Regions from separate parts of the Paraburkholderia sp. JHI2823 genome, predicted to be linked through region 2. Evidence: predicted binding sites of a transcription regulator. Region 2 holds the regulator's gene; the other holds the start of a gene.
The links. The regulator FNR, encoded in region 2, switches genes on or off when oxygen is low (the NO sensors DNR and NnrR bind a similar motif). The targets are predictions, from matches to a motif close to TTGATNNNNATCAA.
Positions count from the first base shown of each region.

Region 1: the regulator FNR is predicted to act here: its motif matches at 3,174-3,187, upstream of VSR34_RS19180 (universal stress protein).

Region 1 covers NZ_JAYMRY010000016.1:147,312-151,948, reverse strand. Annotated here, with positions in the region: gene VSR34_RS19210 (MFS transporter) at 1-43, shown strand, start outside; gene VSR34_RS19205 (hypothetical protein) at 110-379, opposite strand; gene VSR34_RS19200 (DoxX family protein) at 467-901, opposite strand; gene VSR34_RS19195 (hypothetical protein) at 1,168-1,329, opposite strand; gene VSR34_RS19190 (hypothetical protein) at 1,375-1,530, opposite strand; gene VSR34_RS19185 (helix-turn-helix transcriptional regulator) at 1,529-2,359, shown strand; gene VSR34_RS19180 (universal stress protein) at 2,601-3,065, opposite strand; gene flhD (flagellar transcriptional regulator FlhD) at 3,914-4,234, shown strand; gene flhC (flagellar transcriptional regulator FlhC) at 4,246-4,637, shown strand, end outside.
Region 2 covers NZ_JAYMRY010000007.1:104,501-109,137, reverse strand. Annotated here, with positions in the region: gene VSR34_RS10755 (hypothetical protein) at 1-732, opposite strand, end outside; gene fnr (fumarate/nitrate reduction transcriptional regulator Fnr) at 1,120-1,875, shown strand; gene VSR34_RS10745 (alkaline phosphatase family protein) at 1,939-3,591, opposite strand; gene VSR34_RS10740 (Gfo/Idh/MocA family oxidoreductase) at 3,877-4,637, shown strand, end outside.

The DNA of each region.
Region 1 (4,637 bases), on a different contig from region 2:
GGCGCGCCAGGCCGCCCAGGCGCGCGTGAAGGCGTCGCGCTGATTCTGCGCCGCATCGCGGCCTCCGCTATCGACGGCCGATCGTTCCGGCTGCGATGCTCTCGGCGCGCTACAGCGATGCTTCCTGGATGGCGCCCGAGTCGATCGCCCGGCTGATCAAGCCTTCGCTTTGCGCCTTGCGGATGGCATGCTCGATCAGCTGGTCCGGCTCTTCGAGTTCCGCCTTGAGGGCGCCGAGGAGTCCGGACGCGTCGAGGATCACCAGCGTCTTCGCGGTATCCGCGTAGCTGATGAAGACGCGCCGCGTGCCGTCTTCCGCAAGACTCGCGCAGAAGTGCTCGGTCTTGCCTGCCACGTTGAAGTCGAAGTTCTGTATCAAGGCCCGCTCCTTCCTCACCCGGTCGCCCGGTGGTTTCGTTCGATTGTCCGATACGCGCGCCGGGCTGCGTCAATCGCGACAGCCTCACTAGCCTCGCAGGCCGCCGCCGCGCGGTGCGCGCAAGCCATCAATGGAAGCACGTCCCGCTCCCGTCACGGTCAGCAGCAGGAAACCGCCCGCGATGGCGACGTTCTTCCAGAAGTGGATGACCGCCTCCTGCTGCGCCGCCGCCTGTGTCATGTTCCAGAAGTCGTGGCCGAACACCGCCGTGACGATGGCGTACCCGGCCAGCAGGAACCCGACGGCACGCGCGCGCACGCCCAACACGAGCGCCAGGCCGCCAAGCAGCTCGATGACCGTGGCGAGTATGGCGGCATACGAGGCATAAGGCACCCCCTTCGCGTTCAGGTAGCCGACGAACCCCGCGTATCCCAGCAGCTTCATGGCACCGCCCCACAGAAACAGGATGGCTAGAGCGAGACGGGCAATGAAGATGATGAAGGAATCGGCGGGACGGGTCATGGAGGGCTCCGGTATGCAGTAACGGAATGACCATGACGCGCGCGCGCAGTTCCCCTTACGCGACGCGGAATGGCGCGCAAGGCTGCACGCAGAACCACGGGCTATGAGCCGGTCCGCAGGCCAAAGCAGCACCGTCCGAGGGAGACGCGGGAAAAACTACCCCGGAAATTGATTCGGAATGCTATCAAACATGCATAGGGTGCCGGGCGGCGAACGCGTGGCGAAACGTCTGCGCAATGGCGCAAGCCGCCGCGGCGTTGGCACACTCAATGCTTATGATGCATGCCGCGCGGCCGATGCGCGTCGAGCCAACGGGTCAGGCGCGCTTCGAGCGTGCCCCTGCTGCGTCGCGACACGGCCCACATGACCGCGCACACCAGCAGCATGACGCCGGGTCCGAGCAGATAAGCAACGACAGTTTCCCTCATGGCAGTCTCCTCAACGCGACGCCACAGAACAGATGTTTTTTCATTTTAGGCGATAGCGTCGCCCACGGTAAACGCCGACGAAAACACGCGGCGGCTGCCCATTCCCAGGGTTTTCATGTATGCGATATCGGCAGCGCACAGCCGGTGCATTACCTCAGACGTAATCGTCTGATGCACGTCTTTGTCTAGAATCGACGTCATGGACACGCTCGCTTCCCCTGTTACTGCGGTGCCGATCGGCACCGGGCGCCGCAGCGTCGGCGAGATGCTGCGCGACTGGCGCATGCGCCGGCGCATGAGTCAGTTGCTGCTCGCGACAGAGGCCGAGATTTCGACGCGCCATCTGAGCTTCGTCGAGTCGGGCCGCGCGCTGCCGAGCCGCGAGATGGTCATGCATCTCGCGGAGCAGCTCGATGTGCCGCTACGCGAACGCAATGCACTGCTCGTGGCTGCCGGATACGCGCCGCTCTATCGCGAGCGCGCCCTCGACGACCCACAGCTCGCCGCCGCGCGCGAGGCGGTCGATCTCGTGTTGCGCGGGCACGAACCCTATCCCGCCGTGGCGGTGGACCGCCACTGGAATATCGTCGCCGCGAACGGTGCGCTCGCGCCGCTCATCGGCGACGCTTCGCCCGCCTTGCTCTCCGCGCCCATCAACGCGCTGCGGCTTTCGCTGCATCCCGAGGGCATCGCGCCGCGCATCGTCAACTGGCACGCATGGCGCGCGCATCTGCTCACGCGCCTGCAACGCCAGATCGAGGCGAGCGGCGATCCCGTGCTCGCCGCACTCCACGAAGAACTCGCAGCGTATCCCACGCCGGCCGGCGTGGCGAACGCGAGTGCCGAGCCGATCGCACATCACATCGCCGTGCCGCTGCGCGTGCGCACCGCGCTTGGCGAGCTGGCGTTCTACAGCACGACGACCGTGTTCGGCACGCCGGTCGACATCACGCTTTCCGAGCTGGCGATCGAAGCGTTCTTTCCCGCCGATCCGCAAACGTCTAAGGCGTTGCGCCAGAACGCGGCGTGACGAGCGGGCCTTCAGGCACACGGCGCGTTTGGATTTTGTCGGGCTTGTGCGAAACGAACTAAAAAAAAATTGAAGACCGTGCGCATGCGACAAGCATTTCGTTCCGCCACTCAGCAAGCCACTTGCGCACCGTGGCAATCGACCTATTGACGCAAGAAGGCGTGTTCCTGGCACGTCAATACGTTTATTTCGGTGTACGAATTTATGTGACCTTAAGTGAATGCGCTTCGCGTCGCGCCGCTCAGGCAGCCGCCGCTGTCGCCTGCTCCGCCTCGGGCGCGGTGACGACCAGCACGCTGCACGACACGCGGTCGAGCAACCGGCGATCGTCGCGACCTTCCCACCACCGCTTGAGCGGCCCCCGCCGATGGTGGCCCAGCACGATGAGATCGGGATGCAGTTCCTCGCAATAGCTCGCAATCACGTCGATCGGCCTTCCTACGACGAAATGCCCTGTCGCCGCGAGCCCCTTTTCCTGCAGACAGGCCACCCCGTCACGCAAGATTTCGCGCGCCGCCTCCTCGGCGGCTTCGAATGGGACGGCCGACGCGATGTCCGTGCCCCATTGCAGCGGCGCCTGATCCAGCACCGCCAGCAAATGCGTCTGCGCGCGGCACTCGCGGGCGAGGTCGGCGCCCTCGCGCAGCGCCCGGCGCCCTTCGCGCGTTGCGTCATAGCACAGCAGAATCCTGTTGAACGCGGTCATGATCTGTCTCCCCCCGAATTTCCGGTACTGCCGGTGGTGAGATTCCGAACACGCGCGGGCCGCGCCGTATCCGGGACGTTGCCTTCATTATGGCCTTTACGTCACGTCTTGATATAAATAAGGCAGAAACGGCGCCTCTGCACGCACCCGAGTCGCTCGGGGCAAGATCGGCGTCACTTCAGCCTGTGCCGAATCGGGCCGCCGCCGGAGCCGCCACAAACGAACGCCGATGCTGCCTGCAAATCACAACAGCCAAACGTTCCACACGCGCATAGTGGACCTGATATGCACCGAGCATCCGTCTCCCCATCCAACGCGGCCTGCACGGCCCGAACTCGTAACATCTCAGTTACACAATTCACTGGTATAAGGGCGCCCAGCCTGAAACATTCGTTACATTTGTATCGTCATACCGTTTAATCGCAGGCCTCGCATTTTTTACCTGTCAGCAAGATTCCTTTCGAAACCTTTATCCAGGCTTACGACGTTTTTCATGTTCGCTTTATGTGTTTCGCATTCCCTGCGGCTTTGCTGGAAAACCCTTATAGGCAAGGCCCTGCGGCTATTCCGTCGGGGAAACTCAATGCGCGACGCATTGTCGCAAGGCCCCTCGCGAATAGCAGAAAAAATTACCGAAAATAAATTACAACAGTCGGATTATTTTTGATCCGAGGGATTGATTTCTGAGATTAGCCCTCATACAATTCCCTCAAGGTTGTTACGAGATGTAACAACCTGTATCAAAGAGTCGTGTCGAGCCACAGAGCGAAGATCGACCACAAGACCAGAAAAGATACAACGGCGAAAAAAGCCGGGGGGTTAAATTCGGGGCTTCGGAAACTACAGAAATGGACCGCAGCAGCGAGACGCTGGAATCTATCCGCGAAATTAATTTGTCGTATCTGATGCTCGCGCAGCGCATGCTGCGCGAGGACAAGCCGGTCGGCATGTTCCGACTGGGACTGTCGTCGGAACTGGCCGATTTGCTTGGCGGTCTGTCGCTCGCGCAGATCGTCAGGCTGGCCTCTTCCGACCAGCTTCTCTGTTTCTTCCGCTTCGACGATCATGCGATGTTGTCCGCGCTCACGCAGACCAGCAAGCATGCCGACGTGGCGGCTACCCATGCGGCCATCCTGCTTGCGGGACAGCCGGCCGGCCAATTCGCCTGAGGGTGACGTCCATGACCACGCGACGCAGCCTCACCGAAGACGCCCAGGAAGTGTTTCGTGCGATCGCGCTGATCGAACTGGGTGCGCGCATGCAGGTGCTCGAAAGCGAACTCTCGCTCTCGCGCGACCGCATGATCCGCCTGTATCGCGAGATCCGCGGCGTGTCGCCGCCCAAAGGTATGCTGCCGTTCTCGGCGGACTGGTACATGACGTGGCTGGCCAACATCCACGCCTCGCTGTTCTATAACACCTACCTGTTCCTCAAGAACGAAGCGCGTTGCTCGCATCTCGACGCGCTCACCAAGGGGTTCCGGCTGTATCTGGAACACTGCCGCCACAGCGGGGCCGAGCCGGTGCTCGACCTCACGCGTGCGTGGACCCTGGTGCGGTTTTTCGATGCCGA
Region 2 (4,637 bases):
GAAACTGCGCCGAACGGTGACTGTCGCGCCAGTGCTGTGCGAATGAAGAATGGCGACTCGCGCAGTGGCGGAAAACACCCATTGGTCCATGGTGAGCGAGAGCCTGCGTTGAGGCTGCGCGCCGATGTTCAACGTGCTGTCGGGCACCTGAAGAATCGAAATTTGCGGCGCTGTGGAAGGGCCGATGTGCAGATAGCCGGAAGACGGCAGCGCGGCCTGCGGCTCACCATACCCGCTGCCGTGTGCGGACTTCGTGAACTCGTAATGGTATTTGTCGTGTGCGATTGGCGCGCTATAAAAATTCTCCAATTGCGCGTAAAACGGCTTTTCCTGATTCTGTTGATATTCCAGTTCGTAACGGTGCAGATACACCTGAGGTTCTGGCAGTGAAGGAACGACCTCCATGGGCATCGGCGCGATATTGGCGAGCGTCATGGTTTCGGGAGCGCTCATGAAGGTGCTCTGAGCGTAAGCGTAACCGCTCAGCATAAGAAAGGCTGCACCGACAATCTTTTCGTTCAGGCACGTCATGAGGAACCCTCCAATGACGAACTCGAAACATCGACCGCTGAATGTTTCGATCGAACAGACCGCCTTCGCTTCACCTGCATCCATGCATTCTAGTACCTGATTTGCTTCCTGCCAGCCGAATATGAGTGCGTGCGGCGCGATCGATGCGAAGTCCACCAGCTGACGGATGGTCTGCAGAATGCGAGGGGGTGCCAAATGCAACGTTCACGCCTTTCGTCGCTTAACATGACAGTCGAAATGACCGGTCAACGGATGTGGACGGCCGGCAACAGCGGAAGAAATTGCGGATGGAGCAGCGCCGGCGATACCGGCGAAGTCAACTCGTTCGGGAAAATCCGCAGTCGGACCGGACCGTGCCGAACAATGCGCCGAGTGACCTTCAGCGCGCGCGCGGGTCGTGCATCGGCGGTGTTGTTTTTGCGTCGCTTGCGTTTGCGCAAGCGGGCGAGATAGCCGGCGAAACCGTTACGTGACAAGGCGCAAGCGCTCGCGGTTCAGGTGCGCGGCATTTTGCCACCACATTGACGCACGCGCATGGTGTGACAATGCGTCGAAATCTTCAAAATAAGCTAACGAAGGAGTCGTCCGATGCTGTCACCCGTCGCAGGATCCGCTATCGTCGTGCGCCAAAGCAGTCGTGCTCCTCTCGGGGCTACGCAGCCCAGTGCGCGCTGCTCGGGGTGCTCAATGCGCCATCTTTGCATGCCGCAAGGCTTGCCGGCGGAAGAGCTTCCCAAGCTCGAGGCCCTGATCTGCGGCGCGCGCAAGGTGCGCCGCGGGGAAGCGCTCTACCGCTCGGGCGACCGCTTCGACAATCTCTACGCCGTGCGCTCCGGCTCGCTCAAGACGTTCATCGTCAACCGTGACGGCCGCGAGCAGATCACGGGACTGCGTCTCGCGGGCGATGCGCTGGGGCTCGACGGCATTGCCAACGACGTCCATGCGTTCAGCGCGGTCGCGCTCGAAGACAGTTCGATCTGCACGCTGCCCTACGCCGCGCTCAAGACGCTTTGCCGCGAAAGCGGCACGATGCAGGACCGGCTGCATCGGCTCATGGGCGACCAGTTCAATCAGGAAGCTTCGCAGATGATGGTGTTGGGCTCGCTCAGCGCCGAAGAGCGCGTGGCCGCGTTCCTGCTCGACGTCTCGTCGCGCAACTGGCAGCGCGGCTATTCGCAGGCGGAGTTCCGCCTGCGCATGTCGCGCGAAGACATGGGCAGCTATCTCGGCATCACGCTCGAAACGGTCAGCCGGATTCTGTCGCGCTTCCAGAAGCGCGGGTTGATCGATGCGCAGGGCAAGCTGATTCGCATCTGCGATATCGAAGGGCTGCAGACGGTCTGAGCGGGACCGGCGGCGCGACAGCCATCGAACGCCCGATGACTGCCGCTGCCGATTGCTAACGATTTACTTGTCGTCGTCGAGGCCAAGACCCGGCAGACGATGCGTGCCTTCGACCTGCACCGCGTGCAGCAGACGCGGATCGAGGTCGAGCGCGCTCAGGATCGTCGGCGCGACCTGGGTCGTGAACACGTAGTGGTCGTCGGTGCGGCCGGCGTGCTTGAGGCCCGGGAACGACACGACGAGACCCAGATGGCTGTCGTCGGGCGCGTTGCCGCCGTGCTCTTCATCCTTCTTCTTGCTCGACGTATAGATCACACCCGGGTTCGGCTGCACGACGATATCGGGCGTGCGGCCGTTCGAAGGATTGCCGAACCAGTCCGCGAGACGGTCGCCGGTGAGGATGTACGCTTGCGGGCCGTCCGCGCAGATGCCCGGCGCGTTGCAGCCCAGGTTGGCCTTCAGCGTCTTCACGACCGCATCTTTCTGGCTCTGGTCGCGCAGCCAGATCAGGCCGACGTCGTCGGTCTGCACCATGCCGGTGCCAGAAAGGCCCGTGCCGTCGTTCAGGCTGCCCGTCTTCGTATTGTTCTGACCGAAGTTGCCGTTCGGATCCAGATAATTGTTAGCCTCCAGCAGCGCCGTCAGCGTATCGCCGTTCTTCACCAGCTTCGTATGATCGGTCGGCGACTGGCCGTGCTTGGCCGTCACGATGATGAGCGTCGAGGCATAAAGATTGCGCTGCTTCAACTCCGTGACCACGCGCCCGAGCGAGTTGTCGAGGTACGTGATCGCCGCAGCGACCTGCGGGCCTGGCGTGAAGTCGGCGTCGAGGTACCCGCCTTGCTTCGCGACCGTCGCCTTCTGCGCGACGCTGAGCGTCTGGAAGTTCGTGCCGAACAACGTGGGCACGGGCGCGCTCGTCTTGCCCGTCGAATCGAGGCCGTCGATCTGGTTGATCAGCGCCTGCACGTGGAGGTTGTCGAAGACCTCGGTATGCGTGTAGACGTCCGTATAGTCCGAGTTGGTCTTCGGATCGATCGAGTTGATCTCGGTGCGCGCGAGATCGTCCACGCCCTTGCCGGACGGCCCGTTGACCCAGTCATAGCCCCACGCGTGCTTGTCGGCCCACGCCGTGTGCGAGCCGTGCAGATTCTGCTTGATCACTTCGAAGACCGTGTTGGTCTTGATGTAATTGTGCGGGTACACGGGCGTGCAGACGCCGTTGATCTTCGCATACGGAATGGCTTGCGGATTGAATGCGCCGCCGCCGTCGAGGTGGACCAGCGCGCCGCCGTTCTGCGCGTCGATGCCGGTCGTTTCGTCGAACACGACGTTCCAGCCTTGCGGGCCGGCACACTTCGAATCGAGCGGAGCGTAGAGCGTCCGGTCATATGAGACGTCATAGAAGAGACCCGCGCTCCTGGGCGAGCCGCCCGTCACGAGCGCCGCGAGACCGGGGAACGAATCGGACAGATGGGGCGTGTGCGCGTTCGTGTAGGTGACGCCCGATTTGGCGAGCAATGCGAGGTTGGGGCAGCTGTTGCTGCCGATGCAGCGGGCGACATCCTGCTCGTGCAGGCCGTCGAAGCTGATCAGCAGGACGTGCTTCACGTCCTTCATGTCGCCTGCGTACGCCGTCGACTGTACGCCCGCGAGCGCGAGAGCACTCGCTCCAACGACTGCGCCTATCCGTGACCACCGGGTCGTATTCTCCATGTTTTACCTCGTTTTTGAATTGCGTTGTAGGGAACGTTGCGGGGAATTGCGAGGGAGCTGCGCACAACCTGAGCACTGTGTCGGGCGAAGGCGAATCTCTGATGACGTTGTGCTTTCAACTACCCATCAGTTGTAGTCAGTTGTTACGCGGTCCGCCCGATGACGAGGCGATCATGGTTTTCCCCCGGGTGTAGACTCCACCGGTCGAGCGTTGGCCATTGCTTGTCGTGCGCTCGTTTTTCAGTCCATTCCGGAATTCACGTCATCGAATCGATAGGGAACGTCATGGCAAAGGATGAAATCGTCTGGGGTATCCTGGGCACTTCGAAAATCAACGACAAGGTCGTCGTGCCCATGCACAGCGCACCGAAGTGCCGCGTAAAAGCGATTGCTTCGCGTTCAGAGGAAAAGGCCCGGGAAGCCGCTGCGAAGTATGGTCTCGCGCACGCGTACGGCAGCTACGAAGCGCTGCTGGCAGACCCGGAAATCGACGCGGTCTATATACCGTTGCCCAATCATCTCCATATGGAATGGACGATCAAGGCCGTCGAAGCGGGCAAGCACGTGTTGTGTGAAAAACCGGTTGGGCTGGACGCGCAACAGGCCGAGCGTCTCATCGCCGCGCGCGACAAGAGCGGCCGGTACGTCCAGGAAGCCTTTATGGTTCGCACGCATCCGCAGTGGCTGAAGGTGCGGGCTTTGATCGAGGAAGGCGCCATAGGCGAGTTGCGGGCCGTGACCGGGGGCTTCACTTACTACAACACCAACGCGCGCGACATTCGCAACCAGAACGAACTGGGCGGCGGCGGCCTCCTGGATATCGGCTGCTATCCGATCACGACCTCGCGCTTCATACTTGGCCGCGAACCGAAGCGGGTGGTCGCGCTGATGGAGCGCGATCCGTCGTTCGAGGTGGACCGGCTCGGCTCCGTGCTGCTGGATTTCGATGGCGTGCAGGCAAGCTTCTTTTACTCGACCCAGGTTTATCCCTATCAGCGGATGCAGTTTCATGGCACCACGGGGCGTATCGAGGTCGAAATTCCATT